DNA from 2 places in the Paenibacillus sp. FSL L8-0708 genome. Region 2 is predicted to be linked to the other one. Evidence: riboswitches for the same ligand, from Rfam matches in the RefSeq annotation. Region 2 holds a riboswitch; the other holds the start of a gene.

Region 1 (10,789 bases), 2.6 Mb from region 2:
CTAATACTTTCCGCTTGTGGTAATAATAATGCTGAAAGCTCATCAAATGCAGGAACAGCGCCTACAACAGCGCCTACAGCAGAATCTACAGAGGCACCTGCTGCACCTAAGACGTTAACAGATGCAATGGGTCATAAAGTAACGATTCCGGCTAATCCACAACGCGTTCTGGGTTCATATTTAGAAGACTCTTTGGTAACTCTGGGTGTAACTCCAGTAGCTCAATGGTCAGTTACAAATGGCGTTCAGGATTATCTGGCCACTGAATTGAAGGATGTTCCTACAATTAGTTACGACCTTCCGTTAGAGGCTGTAACCAGCTTTGCTCCGGATCTTATTATCATCCCATCGGAGTCTTCTGTTCAGAACGGGATTTACGATCAGTTGATTAAGATTGCACCCACTTATGTAATTGGGGATGAACTAAATCAAGATTGGCGCAAATCGTTGCTCAAGATGGGTGAGATTTTGAACAAAACCCCTGAAGCAGAAAAAGCCATTAAAGATTATGATGTTAAAGCAGCGGCTGCGAAAGAACAGCTTGCAGGAGCTATTGGACAAGAGTCCGCGGCTATTTTATGGTTGGTGCAAAAAAACTTCTATATTGTAGACGAAACCCGCAGCAGTGGAGCTGTATTATATACAGACCTTGGCGTAACGCTGCCTAACTTAGTAACAGAGATCCCAGTAGGAACAAGAGCAACTTGGAATCCGATCTCACTAGAGAAGCTTTCTGAGCTGACCGCAGATCATATTTTCCTTGTAAATAGTGATAAGACTGAGGGTTCGGAGATCCTAGATAGTGCAATCTGGAAGGGCATCCCAGCTGTAAAAGCTGGAAATGTGCATGAAATGAGCTCAACAAGCAGTTGGCTTTACAGTGGGGCGAACGCTGGCAGCAAAATCATTGACGATGTGCTAAAAAGTCTTGTGAAATAAAAGTCGTAATTCACCATGAATGAGACTGATCATTTCGGTGGGGAAGGGCGTGCAGATCAAGTATCTCGGGATACAAAGATCTGCACCATTTTTTTATAAACCAATCCCATAGTACGGAAAAATCGTTCCTGCAATTGTACAACATAAATATTTTTGCGATAATGAGAATGATTGTTGTTATCATATAAACCATTGTAACTATTGAATAAGGAGACGACTCATGGTTTCACCCTCAGATTTCGCAAATCGTATTAAAAATGAACCCAAAAAAGCTCTACATACCCGACCGGCAGCTGCCATTGGTATTCTTATTTTTGGACTTGCTGCCATTGCCTTCGGATTGGCACTTTCGGTCTCAGTGGGTGCGGCAGATATCAAGTTAGCTACGGTATGGGAAGCTATATTTCATTTCAATCCAGATTTACAAAAACATCAGGTGATTAGAGAACTGCGATTTCCACGTGCTATTGCTGGCGCCTTAGTCGGTGCTTGCTTCGCAGTAGCAGGGGCTATCATGCAGGGGATGACAAGAAACCCGCTTGCGGATTCAGGGCTGTTAGGCTTGAATGCAGGAGCAGGGGTAGCGCTGGCCATAGTATTTGCTTTTGCACCCTCACTCTCATTCACTTCACTAATGTTGTATTGCTTTATCGGTGCCGCTGTGGCCTCTTTTATCGTATTCGGAATCGGTTCGCTTTCTTTTAATGGCCTGACCCCCTTGCGATTGACATTAGCAGGTTCGGCAGTTAGTGCTTTATTGGTTGCTATTAGTCAGGGAGTAGCTATTCTTTTCAACTTATCTCAGGACATAGCCTTCTGGTTAGCTGGTGGGATGGGTGGAGCTAGCTGGACTCAGATCAAGATTATATTCCCTTGGGTGGCCGTAGCCTTAATTGCAGCGATGATGTTATCACGATCCGTCACATTGCTCAGCTTAGGAAGAGAAGTTGCGGTTGGCCTGGGGCAGCGGACAAGGTTAGTTCAATTGGCATGTATGATTGTTGTGGTTATCTTAGCTGGAAGTGCGGTTTCAACGGTTGGCCCGATTGCTTTTATAGGACTAATTATTCCACATGTTACACGTTATTTCGTTGGAGTGGACTACCGCTGGATTATCCCTTGCTCGGCAGTTCTAGGGAGCTTATTGATTATCTTTGCAGATATTGCCGCAAGAATGATAAATGCACCGTATGAGACACCGCTAGGAGCCTTAATTGCCATCATCGGCGTACCGTTCTTTATTTATTTAGCGAGTAAGCGGAAGGGGGAGCTGTAATGCCCAAATTAACCCTTACTCCAGATGAAAAAGAACGCCGCACACGCGCCCTAACGGTGTTATCACTCCTTGCTATACTGATCGTCGTTGTGTTTATAGTCAGTATGAATACAGGGTTTATGCGTCTATCCCCACTAGAGGTATTACATACACTCATGGGTGATGGAACACATCAGCAAAAGCTTATTTTATTTGATTTCAGATTACCCCGCATCGTAATTTCATTGTTAGTTGGAGCGGGCTTTGCAGTATCGGGCTGTATTCTACAAAGTCTCGCACGTAATGCACTCGCTGAACCGGCTACGCTGGGCATAAGTGCTGGTGCAGGTTTTGCGGTAATCATTTTTATCTCGTTTTTTCCGGCTACAACAGCAGCTCCGGTATTTGTCTTGCCTCTCCTAGCACTTGGTGGGGCTGGCCTGACCGCAGCTTTAATCTATATTCTTGCCTACCGGAAGGCAGATGGTCTGTCTCCTACAAGGCTGATCCTTATCGGGATTGCGGTCGCTGCAGGAATCAATGCTTGCCAGCTTGTATTGGCACTTAGGCTTGATCCTAATAATTATCAATTTGTAGCTACTTGGATCGCCGGGAAAATATGGGGTGGGGATTGGAGATTCGTCCTTGCTTTGCTGCCTTGGATCGCGATTCTGTTACCGTTCGCCTTCTATAAAGCCCGGGTTCTAAATGTATTGAATCTAGGGGACCATACTTCATTAGGTCTAGGAATGCGTGTGGAGAAGGAACGTATTCTCCTTCTGGTAACAGCCGTAGCGCTTGCCGGCTCCTGCGTCGCGGTAAGCGGAGGTATTGGCTTCGTCGGCCTGATAGCACCACACCTGGCTCGCAGGCTGGTGGGACCCCGTCATCAGGTGTTATTACCTGCTAGTGCTTTGACAGGGGCGCTTCTTATGATTACCGCTGATACCATTGGTAGATGGGTATTGCAACCTGCCGAAGTTCCTACTGGCATTGTGGTTGCGATTATTGGCGCACCTTACTTTTTATATTTACTCGCCAAGTCGAAAGCGTAAATTAGTTCATACTTAGGAGCTTAGCTCCATAAAACTTTTAAGGGAGTTGTAGATCATGTCAGAACGTTTGAATACAGAAGAATTAAGTATTGGGTATGCTGAGGCTACTATAGTTAAGGGATTGAACTTGTCTATCCCTACGGGGAAAATCACCGCACTAGTGGGCGCTAACGGCTCCGGTAAATCTACAATCCTCAAAACGATGGCCCGGATTATGAAGCCGAAGAGTGGCACCGTAATGCTGGACGGCAAATCGATCCATAACTTTTCAACTAAAGAGGTTGCTCGTCAGCTGGCGATTCTACCGCAGAACCCAACAGCTCCTGACGGTCTGACGGTATCTGAGCTGGTTAGCTACGGTCGTTTCCCTCATCAAAAGGGATTTGGCACGATGACCGCAGAGGATCGCAACATCATCTCCAACGCCATCTCTGTTACGGGCATGGAATCTTTTCATGATCGCCCTATTGACCGTCTCTCTGGTGGACAACGTCAACGCGCTTGGATCGCTATGGCGTTGGCTCAAGAAACAGATATTTTATTCCTTGACGAGCCTACAACGTTCCTAGATATGGCGCATCAGCTCGAAGTTCTTCAACTTTTGCAAAAGCTGAATGAGGAAGAAGGCCGTACCATTATCATGGTCGTGCATGATTTGAATCATGCTACTCGTTATGCGCAGCATATGGTAGCGATTAAGTCCGGTACTGTGGTTAGCGAAGGCTCACCTACTGAGGTTATGACACCAGATGTATTGCGGGAAGTGTTTGGAATTGAAGCGGATATCGTTCCGGATCCACGTACGGGTGTGCCACTGTGTCTTCCTTACGAGCTTGCTGCCTATAAAGCTGTGTAATTATCATCTAAAATCATACAACGAACAGGCTCCCGTCATTGACAAGGGAGCCTGTTCGTTGTTACAGTTGTGGTTGCCTACAATTTCATAATAACTCTTTAAAATAGATCAAGGACCATCATTTATACATGGTTAAAGGAGCATGAAAACATGAATATTGACAAAATTCAAGATGATCTAGAGCAGCTAATGACTGCAGGAATAGTGAAAAGTAATGAGAATTTAAAAGATCACGTGTACACTAAAATGGGCGGCAAAGCTGATATTTTGGCTGCACCAGCTACTTATGATGAAATTCAAAAGATTGTTACATATGCAGAACAAAATGGGATAACCCTTACGGTACTTGGGAATGGCTCCAATGTGATTATCCGTGATGGAGGGGTACGTGGAATCGTTCTGCAAACGGCAGGACTGACCGAAATGGGAATTCGCGACAATCTCTTATATGCGCAATGTGGTGCCAAAATAATTGATGTTTCCAGATATGCGCTTGATAAGGAGCTTACGGGTCTTGAGTTCGCCTGTGGCATTCCAGGAACAGTTGGTGGAGCGCTCTATATGAACGCAGGTGCTTATGGCGGTGAGATCAAAGATGTCCTGCATAGTGCACTAGCTATAAATAAGAACGGGCAATTGGTAACTCTGCAAGGAGATGAGCTGCAATGGGGATACAGAAAAAGTGTATTCGCAAGCGGTGAGTATATTGTACTTGAGGCCAAATTTGCTATGACTTCCGGTGATGTTTTAACGATCAAGGCAAAAATGGATGAACTAACTTATTTACGTGAATCGAAGCAACCGCTTGAGTATCCATCCTGTGGGAGTGTGTTTAAGCGGCCTCCAGGCCGTTTTGCAGGTCAGTTAATTCAAGAGAGCGGCTTACAGGGTACAAGAATCGGCGGTGCTGAGGTATCCAAGAAGCATGCGGGATTTATTGTGAATGCAGATAATGCAACAGCCAGTGATTACATCGGGCTAATCCACCATGTAAGAGCGACTGTGAAGGATAAATTCGGTGTAGAGCTGGAAACTGAAGTGGAGATCATTGGAGAAGAATAAATGATAAGCAAAAAGAGCCCGCAGATCGCTGTGGGCTCTTTTTGCTTATCATAATCATGTTCGTTTAATCTACTGAAAGGGTGTAATTAGCTCTGTCCGTAGTTATTTCTGCCTTGCGGTCGGCTAAGTCTACGATTTGAAGACCTTCAACAGCTAAATCATAAGTGGATTGTGGCAGGGATACCAGTTCACCATCGGCGTTAAGTGTGCTGCCGAAACCTCTTAATATCAGTGCACTTCCAAGATATTCATCAATTACGTCGTCTGCACTGCGGAAATCTACGGCCTCTAAATTGAAATGAACTTTATCCAGATCACGAAGTTCTTTCTTTTCAATAGCGATTGTTTCATTCAAATGATTGTTAAGCCAATCCATAAGCTGCTGTATACTTTGTTCCATAAAATGCTCCCACCCTTAGCTCGAAGATTATTATGAATAAGTTACCCCTTTCTTAGGATTTGAATCCTTTTTTTTGCCACATCTTAATTAACCATATGAATAGTTCATGTGATTAAAAAGAAATCCGCGATCAAATTGCCGTGGTTTTTGAGCTTCCTAATCTCTACATACGCAGGTCTATCCACGTTAATCTGGTGTTATTTGCTGATCTGTATAAGATAACAGTAAAGAGTAGAACTTGTCAGGAGCGGGCTACCCATGGTATAGTTCAAGACGCAATATGCTTTAAGAAGAAGTCTGCGCTAAGTTGTGCAGGAGAGGTTCGCGAACTCCCTCTATAAAAAACTAAGAATATATTAAACAGTACAAGCGGTTGCTGTCCTTTATCCGGATGTTGCTTCCGTTTCTTCTTAGTGGAGCCAAGTTTTCGAAATCTCGTTCTTCTTTCCATTACCGGCCAAGGCCGAAGGAAAAGAGAGGGGTTTTTTGTCGTGTCAGAAGGAAGATTGAAAGAGGAAATGCAAGAAGTTACTTTGCTTGGTAATCAGGGAACACAGTACAAGTTTGGTTATGATCCAGACATTCTGGAGGTGTTTGATAACAAACATCCCGGGCGTGATTATTTTGTTAAATTCAACTGCCCTGAGTTCACTAGCTTGTGTCCTGTAACGGGTCAGCCGGATTTTGCCACGCTGTATATTTCGTATATTCCTGAACAAAAAATGGTGGAATCCAAATCATTAAAGCTGTATCTGTTTAGCTTCCGTAACCATGGTGATTTTCATGAGGACTGTGTCAACATTATTATGAATGATCTGATCTCTCTGATGGATCCGCGTTACATTGAGGTATGGGGCAAGTTCACTCCGCGCGGAGGCATTTCAATTGATCCTTATTGCAACTATGGAAGACCGGGTACGAAGTATGAGGCGATGGCGGAACACCGCTTAATCAATCACGACCTCTATCCAGAAAAAGTGGACAACCGCTAAATTCCAACTTGTGATAAGGAGAGATTCATATGAACAAAAAAGCACTCGTCGTATTCAGCGGCGGACAAGATAGCACCACTTGCCTGATTTGGGCATTGCAGCAGTATGAGGAAGTGCAGGTAGTTACCTTCAACTATAATCAACGTCATGCGGCTGAAATCGAAGTTGCAACAGCGATAGCAGCTAAGTTTAATGTAAAACAGCATATTCTTGATCTGGGGCTGCTCAATCAGCTGGCACCCAATGCACTTACCCGTCAGGATATAGATATCGTGGCTGGTGAAGGAGATGAGCTTCCAAGTACTTTCGTCGATGGACGGAATTTGTTGTTTTTATCTTTTGCCGCAATATTAGCTAAACAACTGGGGTACTCCCATATCGTCACTGGGGTTTGCCAAACGGACTTTAGCGGTTATCCGGACTGCCGTGATGTTTTTGTGAAATCATTGAATGTTACGCTGAACTTATCTATGGACTATGAGTTTGCGATCCACACTCCCCTAATGTGGCTGGATAAAAAAGAAACGTGGAAAATGGCCGATGAACTGGGGTATTTTGATTATGTTCGCGAACACACACTGACCTGTTACAACGGTATTATTGGCAGTGGCTGCGGTACTTGTCCAGCCTGTCTATTGCGTCAGCGTGGTCTTGAGCAATATGAGGCGGAGAGAATGGAGGCCGGTTCTTAATGCTTAACGAGGTTTCAGTCTGCAAAATATTTACGTTCGACGCGGCACACCAGTTAGTGGGACACAAAGGGAAATGCAGCAACCTGCACGGACATACTTATAAGCTCGAAGTAGTGCTTAAGGGCAAACCTATGGCCGCGGAAGGCCACTCGGATGAAGGCTTCGTCATTGATTTCAGCGATATCAAAATGACAGTACAACAAAGCCTTGTAGATCGTTTAGATCACGCTTTTCTTGCTATGGGAAATGAAGCTGTGTTAGAAACGTTAACGAATACGGGCTCCAAAGTAGCCTTGTTGTCTTTCCGCACCACAGTGGAGAATATGTCTTCATATATTGCCTATAAGCTTAAGCAAGCAGGGTTGCCTTTGTACTCGGTAAAGCTATGGGAGACTCCAACCTCTTGGGCAGAGGTGCTGGCTGAAGATGTTCCGGATGAAGGGCCATCCTACCGTTTGTATGGAGGCTGTGATTGTGAGTAAGATTCCTGTAATTGAAATGTTCGGTCCAACTATTCAAGGCGAAGGTGCGGTAATTGGAGTGAAGACGATGTTTGTCCGCACCTATGGCTGCGATTATCGCTGCGGCTGGTGTGACTCCGCTTTTACTTGGGATGGTACGGCTAAGAATAAGGTTCGCATGATGGAAGCAGAAGAAATCATAAATGAATTATTGGCGTTAGCTGGAGATAATTTCGACTGTGTTACGATTTCAGGCGGTAATCCTGCCTTGATTGGTGAAGGAATGGGTACCTTCATCAACCTGCTTCATGAGCGTGGAATAAAAGCAGCGATAGAAACTCAGGGGAGTAAATGGCAGGATTGGTTCAATGACGTGGATGTGCTGACAATCAGTCCTAAACCTCCAAGCTCAGGAATGACAACGAATTGGGAAATGCTAGATAACATCATGAGTAAGATGGAGAAACTGGGTCGTTCTACGCATAGCTTGAAGGTCGTAGTGTTTGATGATAAGGATTTTGATTATGCGAAAAACGTTCACCAGCGATATCCGAATGTGCAGCTCTTTCTGCAGCCTGGTAATGATGATGTCACGGAAGAGGGCAACATTTCTGCTCGACTTCTGGGAAGGCTGGAGTGGTTGTTTAATAAAGTAATCGTGGATTCGGATATGAACAAGGTTCGTGTACTTCCACAGCTGCATGCATTGATCTGGCATAATAAGCGTGGCAAGTAAAAGATTGATGAAATCGTCCGGGTATCTGCTTACAGATACTCGGTTTTTATTTTTAACAGTTGTAACTTCTAGCAGGTAGATAGTCTGTCCCAGTTTCTGGTATGATTTTGAAAAAAGCTCTTGGAGGTTATTCATTTGGAACAATCAACAGCATTATTAATTATCGATGTTCAAGAAGCCATGTTCTCCTATGATCTAAAGCTGTACGATGAAGAGGGTGTCATGGAAAGGATTGTCTCCCTTCAGCAAAAAGCTCGATTAGCAGGTACTCCTATTGTGTATATTCAACATACCGAAGATGAGGAGTACACAAAAGGTACACCCACTTGGCAGATCAGTCACCGCATCACACCGCAGGAAGGCGAAGTTATCGTTGAGAAGCCTACTTGGGATGCTTTTCACCGAACGGAACTGCAAGATGAACTCCAGAAGCTCGGAATCACGAATCTGGTGATCTGTGGGATGCAAAGTGAATTCTGTCTGGATACGACAATAAGACGCGCATACAGCATGGGATATAAAAGTGTACTGGTTTCAGACGCTCATAGCACTTTTGATAATGGGGTTCTGAGTAGTAGGGAGATCGTTAAGCATCATAATGCGATAATTGGAGGTAGATTCGCCCAGTTACGAGCTGAAAGCGAGGTTCAGTTCTAGATGAATACACCCCAGGCTGCCATGAAGCCTATTCAGCGTTCTCGCCTTAGATTGTTTGCTGGCAAACGATATTTTATTTGGAAAAGATATTTGAAATGGTGCACTGGACGAAGCAAAATAGCGAGGCAGCGTACGGATGAAACATTATCTTATACAGCCATGACTCATGCTACCCCGTTATTAAGAAGTCTTCGGAATGTAGATATGGTGCTTCAATACAATAAAATAACTAACTTACGGCTGGCAATTGCGAAGCTGGATGGACTTGTTGTGCACCCGGGGGAGACTTTTTCCTACTGGAGAAGTATTGGTAAGCCCACTAAGCGAAAAGGGTATCTGCAGGGTATGGTGCTGCATTATGGTGGTTTTCATTCCGGGGTTGGAGGAGGCTTATGCCAGTTGTCTAATCTGATCTATTGGATGGCACTGCATACGCCACTTACCGTTATGGAACGGCATCGTCATAGTTATGATGTATTTCCAGATGAACAACGTACGCAACCTTTTGGAAGCGGGGCGACTTGTTCTTATAACTATTTGGATCTTCAATTAAAAAATAACACCGCTCAAACGTATCAACTAAAGCTCTGGCTGGACGATAGCCATTTACACGGGGAGTGGAGATGCAATGAACAGGCGCTTTATGATTATGAAGTATACGAAAGTGATCATAGGATTAGTCTAGAGCCTTGGGGCGGATATATACGCAGTAACAAGATCAGTCGAAAAGTATATACACGCTCTGGAGATCTAATTGGAGATGAAGCTGTAACTGATAATTACGCACTAATGATGTATTCTCCGCTTCTTCATGGATAAGAGGTTAGGGCTTAGGGATATAACATAGAAAGGCATGAAAATTATATCTCTAGACCATCTCCAAAGGAGCGGATTAACAGCATGAAAGCACTAACCTACCAAGGGAAGAAAAAAGTGAAAGTTAAAGAAGTAGCTGATCCGAAGCTTGAGAAAAAAGATGACATCCTCGTTCGGATTACCACTACGGCGATTTGTGGCTCGGATCTGCACATTTATAACGGGGAAATTCCAGGTATGCATGATGATTATGTTATTGGTCATGAGCCAATGGGGATTGTTGAGGAAGTGGGTCCTGACGTAACTAAAGTCAAAAAAGGTGACCGAGTCATCATCCCCTTTAATGTCGCCTGTGGGCAGTGTTTTTTCTGCCAGCATGAGATGGAGAGCCAATGCGACAATGCTAATGACGCCAAGGACACAGGCGGTTATCTTGGTTATTCCGATACTTATGGCGGTTTTGCAGGCGGACAAGCTGAATTGCTGCGGGTTCCTTATGGTAATTTCGGCCCTTTTGTCGTTCCTGAGGATGCAGAAATGGAAGATGAGCGGCTTCTTTTCTTATCGGATATCGTTCCTACTGCTTGGTGGGGAGTAGAAAGCGCGGGAGTGAAGCCGGGAGATACAGTCATTGTTCTCGGCTGCGGGCCCGTTGGACTGCTAACTCAAAAGTTTGCTTGGATCAAAGGTGCCTCTAGAGTCATTGCTGTTGACCATATCGGCTACCGATTGCAACATGCGAAGCTGACCAATAATGTTGAAGTTTATAATTTCGAAGAGATCAAGGACATTGAGGCTCATTTGAAGGAGATCACTCGTGGGGGCGCAGATGTGGTTATTGACTGTGTGGGTCTAGATGCCAAAATAT
Region 2 (10,789 bases):
CCACTGTTCATCCGTCATACGCTGACATTTCTGATCCTGCAAAATCCCCGCGTTAGCTATCAACACCTCGATACGACCGTATCGGGCAATGACCTCATCTACCATGGCAGTGACTGCGACTGGATCGGCTACATTAGCAGCGTACCCTAGCGCCTCTCCGCCTGCCTGGCGGATCTCGCGCACAACCTCATCAATTAAGACTTGTTTCGTACCATTTACAACCACTATATAACCTGACTTGCCAAGCTGCATGGCAATACTACGTCCGATCCCTCTTGTTGCACCAGTAATTAAGGCTACTCTATTCATCACTACACCTCTTTCACTGCAAAAGCTCCCGCAGCAATAACATCGCCAGCTTCTGTTGTAAGGATCACTTTCACAAAGCAGTCGTCAGCTGCAAAATCAAAAATCACGACACTATCGACCTCTATAGGCTTATGAAATTTCATATCATATTGAGTGATCCACTGTGTAGGGTGCTCAGCAATATACAAGGATTGAGCTAATCCCATAAGATACATCCCATGTGCGATGGGTCGCTCCAAACCAGCCTTAGCTGCGGCCTCTGCATCTAGATGTATAGGCGCCAAATCTTGGGAAGCAGCTGCATATTGCCGGATAGCCTCAGCAGTTATGCACTTTTTTATCATGATCATCACCTACCCGAATTAACACCGTTTCTGCGGTGACTATAAGCTCACCCTCACACCTACAAACCAGCGTATGTGTGTAAAAAGTCAGTTTACCCTGTCTTCCTTCTTTTTGCACCTCGCCCGTTAACGCTAATTCACAATCCAAAATCATCCCCGCCGTAATCGGAGCCTGATATGAAAATTTCTGAGTGCCGTGAAGCAAGGGTTCACCGATGATTAACCAAGGAATATCGAAGTCTTGCCAGAAAATAATAGGCATCGTCGTAGGAGCGATCAGCTTTCCATTTATCGTCTGCAAGGGTGCTTCAATACTCTGTGCGTAGTCCGAAATCCATTCAGCAGTCATATGGATCTGATGTCGGACACTGTTCATTCTATAACCTCCACGAGTGTTGCCAGACCTATCCCGCCGCCGATTCCCAGAGTAGCAAGCCCTCGTTGGTAAGGAGCATTTTGCATTTCAGCACATAACCGAGTCATTAAAATAGCCCCGGAAGCTCCGTATGGATGGCCTATTGCTAATGCCCCCCCGCCAAGATTGACCTTTTCCTGTGGAATTTGAAGCTCATTCAGTGAAGCCAATACTTGTGAAGCAAAAGCCTCGTTAAACTCTACGATATCTAAATCGGCAACGGTAAGCTTTTGGCGTTTTAACACCTTTTGCACAGCTGGTACAGGCCCTATCCCTAAATAGTTCGGATCTACACCCGCAGCTTGCGCATCCACGACCCGTAAAATAGGCTTCAGCTTAAGCTGCTGGCATTTCTCCCGAGACATCATTAATAGAAGCGCTGCGCCATCATTAATAGGACAGGCATTTCCAGCAGTGACGGTACCCCTTTCTTCAAAAATTGGCGGCAGCTTTTGCAGCTTGTCCAGACTCGTATTAGCCCGAGGACATTCGTCGGTGTTCACCCACTGCCCCTCTACCTGAAGAGGTACTATCTCCTGCTGAAACCGGTCACTTTGCTGAGCATGAACCGCCTTTTGATGGCTTTTCAAGGCATATTGATCCTGCTCTTCTCGAGAAATCCCGTATTTCCGAGCTACATTCTCTGCAGCAATTCCCATATCCGGATCACCGTAAGAGCTAGGCGTAAAATGTGCACGGGTATATAGCTGCGGAACCCCCATTAAGGTCTGTGGTTTAGCCATTTTCCATGGAGCACGGCTCGTACTTTCGACACCACCCGCTAAATAAATCTCACCAGCGCCGCTTTGAATCAGTCTTGCTGCTATATTAATTGCCTCTAGCCCAGATCCGCACTGACGATCCACGGTGACGCCCGGAACCGAAACAGGCAGCCCCGCTTCAAGCGCAGCTACCCGGGCAATATTACCTCCTGGGCCCACAACATTCCCAATAATGACATCATCGATCAGTTCTTTAGGCAAGTTCGTTTCGGCTACAATATGCTGAATAAGTGGCGCCAGTAATGCCTCCGGCTCAAGTGTACTTAATAAGCCACCCATTCTGCCAATCGGTGTACGTTTTGCCATGACAATTACTGCTTCTATCATACCATCGCTCTTTTCACATAGTCTTTCATCGCTTGCCGGGCAATTTTGCCACTGCTTGTATAGATAAATTCATCCAGGGTTAGCAGCTGCTTCGGCGCTTTGTAGCTTGCTAAATACTGGCGGCAATAATTCTTAATTTCGTCGACAGATAAGTGCTGCTCTCCGCTCCACTTCACGAGGGCTATCAGCTGTTCTCCCCAGTAATCGTCAGGCACGCCAAGCACCATCACTTCATCTATTTCCGGAAGAAACTCTAGCACCCTCTCTATTTCTTCTGGATAAACGTTCAGGCCTCCGGATATGATTTTATTCTTCAAACGTCCCGCCATATATAAATAACCAGCTTCATCCTGATAAACATAGTCTTCTAAAATAAGCCATCCCTCTTTAAAAGCTGCTGCTGTCTCATTCGGCAATTGATGGTAGCCTAAAAATATCATATCACTACGCACATATAGCTGCCCAATCTCCCCAGTAGGGACTTCCCGGAACTGTTCATCACGAATGGAAATTTGCACCCCGGGATAAGGTTTTCCTATAGAGGTCGGATTATGCTCGGTCAGAACATTCAAATAACTAATATAACTCGCTTCTGAAGAACCGTAGGATTCATAAAGGCGCGCTCCACCAAACACTTCCATGCCCCTTTTCTTGGACAACTCCGACCACTTTGCACCTGAGCTAATAATCGCATCAATCTGTATCTGCCCAGGTACAGCCTGCAACATCATGGATTCGATCATTGTTGGTACGACGAACAGCACCACACCCGGAATTTGCTGGCACAGCTCTAACACCTTCGTGGCACTAAATTTTTGTGTGATATGAAAGGTTGCTCCACAATATAGACTCTGCATTACGGCGAATAAGGATAGGGAATGCACAAATGGACCTGGTGCCAAAACATCCTTCATAGCGTCCAATTCAAAAGCAATATTCGAGACCTCAAAGCTTTTTAACCATGATAAATGGGTACGCATATAACCTTTGGGCAACCCGGTTGTGCCTGAAGTAAAGCCAATAAATAATAATTCATTCGTCTCATCCAACTCAGCCTCCGGCTTCAGGGCAGCCAGCCACTGATCATAGGAACCTGTTCGTTCATTTGAGAAGGTCAATGTTGGGATCGCTTGATCCTTGAAGACCAGATTCTTTGCGGCTTCCGGCTCGGCAAAAATCATTGTCGGCTGGCACTGTTCTATAATAACCTGCAGTTCATTAGCACTCCATTTGGGATCTAAGGGAATGGGAACACAGCCCGCATAAATCGCCCCCAAGATAACCTCAACAAATTCAATACGATTCGTAGATAAAATCGCGACTTTGTCATGCCTCAGACCCTTTTGCTGTAAGCCATTCGCGATTCTCCGCATCGTTTTTACTAATGTGGCATAGGTATGACTTGCTTGGTCATGGGTTAAGGCAATGCTGTCGGGCTGCTGTGCTGCATGACACAGTATAGGAACTACTAGATTCATCCTTGATCACACCTGTTCGTAATTTCTGTGACTACCAATTATATACATTTTCTTCAATCGGACTGCCCCGCAAGTCCAGCCCAGACTAAAGTATATGTGTTAAGCGCCATCGCAGGCGCTCCTGTTAAACTAACCCGCTAGAATTGCTATGATAGCTTATTTTAGCTTTATATTATTTTTATGTACACATTTTCATGTAACTATTAAGTCCATCTTACAACTAAAAAAATAGCCAGCACGCATCGATTATGATCGGTACGCGCTGGCTGTATTGTTGTTTAGTCCTTCTTTTGAACGGTCGATGGTGTACCCTCTTCAGCAAAAGTAAAGGTTCGGGCGATATATAAGATAGGTGTGCTTACTGCGGTTAGTAAGAACTTCGCTAGATAAGTTGTAAGCAAAATTTCAAGCCATACATTCCAGTCATACAAGCCCGCAAACGCAATGGTGCAGAAGATAAGTGTATCCACAAAGGAGCTAATCATCGTACTGCCGTTGGAACGAATCCACAGCTGACTTGAGGTGCTGTAATATTTACGAATCCAAGAGTACAACCGAACATCTAGGAACTGACTAATGAAGTAAGCAGTAAGACTACCCACAGCTAGTCGAGGCATCAGCCCAAAAATCGTCTCCAAAGAAGACTGAGCGATATCGGTCTCCTGTGGCTTAAATACTAGTACCATCTGCATAATGACTGTAGTCATAAGCAAGGTGAAGAAACCAAACCAGACCGCTTTACGTGCTTCCGCTCTTCCGTACTTCTCATTAAGCAAATCGCTGGTCATATACAAAGTGACATACATCGTATTTCCGAGTGTCATCACAATATCAAATGGCATAGCAATCGTCTTAGCTACCTGAATGTTAGCAATTACAGTAGCAATACCTACCCAGGCATACATTCCACTTTTCCCGAACAGGCGGTAACAGAGTAGAAAAAAGGCAAAATTGACAATAACAAATAAAACTCCCCACAACAAATTAAACATATTACTGAAACTCCTCCTAGTTTTGTTTACGCGGGATGGTTACGAACCGCGGCTTACATTATTAAATTTTTGGAACAAAACATTAATACTCTATCACAATAGCGCTAAACAATCCATAAAAATAATATTTTTATATGAAATTGGTAGTTCCAGTTCTTTTTTTTCGACAATTATCTAAAATAGTCAGCAATAATTCATTTTTTTCAGAAAAAAATGCTCTATAGGACAAAACTTTCACTATTCATCCAGAGGTTAATTCTATAGAATAGTATCAAACACCTTATTCCCGATCCATTTAGTAGAAATATGACATAACTATGGAATATATCTCGGGTCGCCAATTTCCAGCAGTTGGCATGGAGTATCTAGTGAAGACCAAAAAAAGAAATGACCTCACCGTCCATAAAAAAAGGAGAGAACGATATGTTTCGTATCAAGCATTCGATCAGTCGCAAATTCACGCGTTTATTATTTGTTGTTCTGTTGCTCACGTCTCTTTTGTTAAGCACCAGCTTCTACTTTATCTCCATCAATATCTTCAACAGCTATGTTATGCCACAGATTAACAAAATCCTTACTGCCGCTGCTCAGGACGTATATAAGAATCTCAACGTAATGCACGCCCAGCAAACCCTAAATAAGAACGATCAGTCTGCCACCAATCTCGAGTTCTATTTTCAGGAAAAGAGGAAACAACATGGAGTGGAAACCATTTTTCTGGTCAATCTGAAAGGGAAAGAAGCTGAGATTCTATCCGCAGATCACGATGCAAAATTGCAACGGGCAGAAAGTGTCACCGTATCCTCTGCAATGCAACAAGCCTCTAAAGGAAAAACTGGACTAAGCGATACATATAGCGACGCACATGGTATACATAAAACAGCTTATATCGGTATTCCCGGAAGTACGATGGTTATCGGTGTAAGCAGTGACGTAAGCTTCATTCAAGAAAAAACAGACAGTATTCTATGGACAAGTGCCGGAATCACACTTCTGACGTTGATCATCGGTCTAACTGGTGCATGGTTTATGAGTGTGCGTATAACACGTCCAATCTCAAAACTGGCAGCTTATAGTGCCCGGCTCGCAGAGGGAGATTTCACCGAAGAATTATCAGTTAAAGGAAATGACGAAGTTGCACAGTTGTCCGTAAGCTTCCAAGCGATGACCCAACGCCTGAAAGAAATGATCGGACATGTACTGGTAACCTCTAATACTGTCGTTGCGGATTCCAACTCTTTAAAAGAACGTGTTGAGGTTCTCAACGATATGGCGGATCACTCCAGCTCATCGGTAATAGAAATCGGCAAAGGTAGTACGACTATCGCTAGCAGTGCATCAGATAACTCGAGAGCAATGGAAGAAATCAATTTAGGCATTCAAAGTATTGCCTCAGCAGCGAATGAAGTCACAGAGCAAATCAGTGAGGCTTCCGCTGAAGCAAGTGGCGGTAATGAAATTGCTCAAAGTGCCGTGCTGCAAATGCGCCAGGTTGAACGTGCTTCCCTACAGTCGCTGGATCAGTTACAAATCATGAATGAGCGTTCAGTAATGATCGGAGAAGTCGTTCACAGCATTACTGAAATTACGAAACAGATCCAAATGCTGTCACTGAATGCTTCAATCGAAGCTGCACGCGCAGGAGAGCATGGACGCGGCTTTGCTGTTGTTGCCGGAGAAGTACGCAAGCTGTCTGAACAATCCCGTAACGCAAACGAACAGATCCGTGACTTCCTACTTGGCCTTCAGGAAGATATGAGCCGCTCCGTTACTGAGATGAACCACGTGAATTCTGAGGTTGCCTCTGGAGTCGGCAAGGTAGCAGAAGCAGGTGATGCCTTTAATCACCTCTTGATCCTTATCCAAAGCATCAATCACAGCATCCAATCCGTATCTGCGGCTACACAGCAAATCTCGGCAAGTACAGAAGAAGTCAGTGCTTCCGTCGAAGAAACTGCACAAATTACATCAAGATCGCAAGAAAGTGCGGACACACTCGCTGCTAACTCAGAGCGGCAGCGCGTCGAACTGGAAGGCCATGCAGAAACCGTTAAACATCTGTATGAGCAAGCCAAGAAACTCCAAGAAGCTGTGCAGCAATTTAAGATTTAACGCTTGAAAACCAATAACCCCCGTTCACACGAAAGTGTTGAAGGGGGGTTTTTAGTTTATGGCTCACTAGCGCTTGCTGAGGTCTCGTTTAGACTCGGCTGCATGCGCTAGGCTTGCGCGGAGCTCTCGCTTAGACTCAGGGTGCATGTACTAGTTTGCGCGAAGCTCTCGCTTAGACTCGGCTACATGTACTAGTTTGCGCGAAGCTCTCGCTTAGACTCGGCTGCATGCGCTAGGCTTGCGCAAAGCTCTCGCTTAGACTCATCACGCCATTTGCTGCTGGCTTGCGGACTCAGATGCCGCTATTACTCGAAAAACTGCCATTTGGAGGCTTTTTCGGACTCGAGAGACGCTATGGCCTCATAATCAACCCAGACTCAGCCTTTTTTGTTCAAATAGCGCCTCTGGTGTCCAAAAACGCTCCAAAATAACCCTTTTTTCGCAAATAAGGTCTCCTGAGTCCGGAGCCAAGTTACTCAAGGTTCCTCCATGGATGCTACCTACTGCAAATTACTCAAAGTTCCTCCGTGGATGCTACCTACAGCAAGTTACTCAAAGTTCCTCCGTGGATGCTACCTACAGCAAATTACTCAAAGTTCCTCCGTGGATGCTACCTACAGCAAATTACTCAAAGTTCCTCCGTGGATGCTACCTACAGCAAGTTACTCAAAGTTCCTCCGTGGATGCTACCTACAGCAATAGAATCAGCTACATGCACTAGCTTGCGCGAAGCTCTCACTTAGACCTCAGCACGCTATTTGCTGCTGGCTTGCGGACTCAGATGCCGCTATTACTCGAAAAACTACCATTTGGAGGCTTTTTCGGACTCGAGAGACGCTATGGCCTCATAATCAACCCAGACTCAGCCTTTTTTGTTCAAATAGCGCCTCTGGTGTCCGAAAACGCTCCAAAATAACCCTTTTTTCGCAAATAAGGTCCCCTGAGTCCGAAGCCAAGTTACTCACTCAGTAAAAACTAGGTTACTCAGCTTTCATTCAGCTTTTATGGCTAAGCAAACATCACTCAACTTAGTGTCGCGGTGCCCAGAGGATGACCGATACACCGATCACACAAATACCTGCTCCGACCCAGTCATATACGTCTGGTGTCTTCTTGTCTACAAGCCATCCCCATAAGACCGCGAGCACGATAAACACCCCGCCGTAAGCCGCATACACTCTGCCGAAGGAAGGGAATTTCTGCAACGTAGGGATAATCCCATACGCTATCAGAATCAAGGACCCCACTAAGCCGTACCAAAGTGGCCTTGATTCTCTCAACCATAACCACACTAAATATCCGCCACCGATCTCAGCAAGGCCAGCAATTATAAATAGCAGAATGGCAAATAACATGTCATCCCTCTTCCCTGTCAATCTCCTAAAAACGCAAAGGTTACTCATAACAAATTGTACTCAAGGTTCATCCGTGGTGCTACCTACAGCAAATTACTCAAGGTTCACCCGTAGAGCTACCTACAGCAAACTACTCAAGGTTCATCCGTGGTGCTACCTACAGCAAATTACTCAAGGTTCACCCGTAGAGCTACCTACTGCAAATTACTCAAGGTTCATCCGTGGAGCTTACATTAAATTGTGCTGGAGCAGCAATAACACTAGCAGCAGCACAACCTCTAGCAGCTCGTTCAGCGCGCCGTACACGTCGCCGGTGAGCCCGCCGAGCCGGCTGCTGATCCGCCGCGCAGCTGCGGTGCCGCAGGCCAAGGCCGCGACCGGCAGCAGCAGAGCTGCCGCCAGATGCAGCGGCCACGCGGCTAAGCCAGCGCCGAGCGCCAGTGGCGCAGCGGCGGCGGCCAGCGAGAGCAGCGCGGCGACTGCCAGCGCGCGCCGCTCATGCGAGGAAGCTAGGCCGGCGAAGTTCGCGGCCAGCCCCTCGTCTCCACGGGCAATGGGATAACGCACCATTGCCCGCACCATATACCAGCGGCTCCAGACCGCTGGTACCAAGAGCAGCGGCAGCTCGTAGTAGGCGTAGCCTTCGATTAGAGCTGCCAGCAAAGAAGCTTTAAACAGCAGGAGCAGCACGCAGGCGAGTACGCCCATCGCACCCACACGGCTGTCCTTCATAATCTCCAGGGCACGCTCCCGTGGCCGATAGCTGAGCAGACCATCTGCGCTGTCCATCCAGCCATCAAGATGCAACCCGCCTGTGAGGCTTACCCACAGAATCAGAGTGATCACTGCTGCTGGCCAAGCAGGTAAAAGCAATCCCGTCAGGGCTGCTCCAGCAGCTACGCACAGCCCAATTGCTGCGCCTACCATGGGATAGAAGATCACACTGCGGCGCAGCAGTTCAGGAGAGAATCCCGGATCACCTTTTACAGGAAATCGTGATAAGAACTGAAAGGCAGCTACGGCCGCATCCCTACGCTCCCTCATAAACGATACTCCCTGCTCTTCAGCTCAATCGGAATCCCAACAGTTACTAGAAAGACCTGTTCGCATTGCCGAGCGATCAGCGCGTTCATTCGTCCCGCCAGATCACGATACAATCGGCCAAGCGCATACTCTGGAACAATCCCGTCGCCAACCTCATTAGTGACCAGAATAAGCGTCCCTTGGAAAGAACGCACACTGTCTTCAAGTCTTGTTATCTCACTCTCAACAAGCTCTTGTCTATTTTCAAAACCTTCCACGGCCAATAATGCATTGGATAACCATAAGGTCAAACAATCTACGAGCACCGCTTTTTCACCCGATAATCGCTTTAGCAGATCTGGTAAATCATACGGTTCCTCAAGCGTCTCCCAAGCGTAACCACTTTCCATTCGTTGATGCTGATGCAGAGCAATCCGTTCCTTCATTTCGTCGTCAAAAGCCTGTCCGGTTGCTACATAGAAGGCCTGATCTGCCAGTGAATGCATCAATTTTTCTGCAAAACCACTTTTACCGCTACGTGCGCCTCCCGTTACAAGAATGCTCATCGTTGACCAGCTCCAGAGATGCCTGCACTTTCAAAGGTTGCCATTTCGCTCAAAATGCGGCAGATCGCCTCGATTAAATGAAGGCATAATACTCCCCCTGTTCCCTCACCCAATCGCAGACCGAGATTTAGCAGCGGTTCAAGTCCAAGCTGCTCTAGCATTAGCTTATGACCCCGTTCTCCTGATACATGAGAGGCTATCATATAAACGATGGATTCAGGTGCAAGGGCTTTTGCCACAAGCGCTGCCGCCCCCGAAATAAAACCATCCAAAATGATAGGTATCCGATTAGCAGCCGCACCAAGAATCAGTCCCGCCAAGCCAGCGATTTCCAGTCCGCCAACTTTAGATAATACATCCAACGGATCTGCTGAATTCGGCTGATTTACCTTTAAGGCGCGTTCCACCACTGCAATTTTATGTAGTAAACGTTCATCATCAATTCCCGTTCCTCGTCCCACAGCTACTTCAGGGGCTATTCCTTTGAGAGCACATAGAATGGCAGCACTAGCCGTAGTATTCCCAATGCCCATTTCGCCTGTTATAAAAATCTCCGTTCCGTTCTTAACCGCTTCCTGCGCAACTCTTATCCCAACAAGAAGAGCATTCATGGCATCCTCACGACTCATCGCAGGTCCCACAGCCATGTTATCCGTTCCCCGGCGCACTTTACGATCAATCAGATCGACATGACTAAGATCGCCGTTTATGCCAACATCGACAAACTGTACCTCTGCCCCAGCTTGACGTGCCAATACATTTACAGCCGCTCCACCGCTGAGAAAGTTATGGGCCATCTGCAGCGTGACTTCCTGTGGAAATGCGCTCACCCCTTCGCAGCACACCCCATGATCAGCAGCCATCACAACAACTGTTCGTTTGGTGAAACTAGGCTGCTCCGTACCCGAAATTCCAGCGAGCTTAACAGCTAGAGGTTCCAATTGTCCCAAACTGCCCGGAGGTTTGGTCAGAATGTTCAGCCGATGCTCCGCCTTGAGGATGGACTGATCATCAGCCGGAATGATTTGTTTAATTACGTCTTGAATATCTGAAAGCATATAATTACGACCTCCTATTAAATGTATC

Evidence for each region. Region 2 has a riboswitch for preQ1 ahead of NYE58_RS07310 (queuosine precursor transporter). Riboswitches for the same ligand answer to the same signal wherever they lie in the genome.
Region 1: it holds a riboswitch for preQ1, as region 2 does, so the genes downstream of both, queF (preQ(1) synthase) here and NYE58_RS07310 (queuosine precursor transporter) in region 2, are expected to answer to the same signal.

Annotation. Positions count from the first base shown of each region.
Region 1 is NZ_JBBPBC010000001.1:4,151,808-4,162,596, reverse strand. It holds gene NYE58_RS19630 (iron-hydroxamate ABC transporter substrate-binding protein) at 1-939, shown strand, start outside; gene NYE58_RS19625 (FecCD family ABC transporter permease) at 1,160-2,215, shown strand; gene NYE58_RS19620 (FecCD family ABC transporter permease) at 2,215-3,249, shown strand; gene NYE58_RS19615 (ABC transporter ATP-binding protein) at 3,305-4,105, shown strand; gene murB (UDP-N-acetylmuramate dehydrogenase) at 4,256-5,167, shown strand; gene NYE58_RS19605 (hypothetical protein) at 5,232-5,567, opposite strand; PreQ1 riboswitch class I at 5,879-5,922, shown strand; gene queF (preQ(1) synthase) at 6,086-6,559, shown strand; gene queC (7-cyano-7-deazaguanine synthase QueC) at 6,589-7,251, shown strand; gene NYE58_RS19590 (6-pyruvoyl trahydropterin synthase family protein) at 7,251-7,733, shown strand; gene queE (7-carboxy-7-deazaguanine synthase QueE) at 7,726-8,448, shown strand; gene NYE58_RS19580 (cysteine hydrolase family protein) at 8,584-9,105, shown strand; gene NYE58_RS19575 (VanW family protein) at 9,106-9,924, shown strand; gene NYE58_RS19570 (zinc-dependent alcohol dehydrogenase) at 10,006-10,789, shown strand, end outside.
Region 2 is NZ_JBBPBC010000001.1:1,565,501-1,576,289, reverse strand. It holds gene NYE58_RS07335 (SDR family NAD(P)-dependent oxidoreductase) at 1-309, opposite strand, end outside; gene NYE58_RS07330 (MaoC family dehydratase) at 312-653, opposite strand; gene NYE58_RS07325 (FAS1-like dehydratase domain-containing protein) at 628-1,029, opposite strand; gene NYE58_RS07320 (thiolase family protein) at 1,026-2,177, opposite strand; gene NYE58_RS07315 (AMP-binding protein) at 2,174-3,655, opposite strand; gene NYE58_RS07310 (queuosine precursor transporter) at 3,934-4,647, opposite strand; PreQ1 riboswitch class I at 4,658-4,703, opposite strand; gene NYE58_RS07305 (methyl-accepting chemotaxis protein) at 5,071-6,759, shown strand; gene NYE58_RS07300 (YnfA family protein) at 7,788-8,114, opposite strand; gene cobS (adenosylcobinamide-GDP ribazoletransferase) at 8,343-9,158, opposite strand; gene cobU (bifunctional adenosylcobinamide kinase/adenosylcobinamide-phosphate guanylyltransferase) at 9,155-9,703, opposite strand; gene cobT (nicotinate-nucleotide--dimethylbenzimidazole phosphoribosyltransferase) at 9,700-10,761, opposite strand.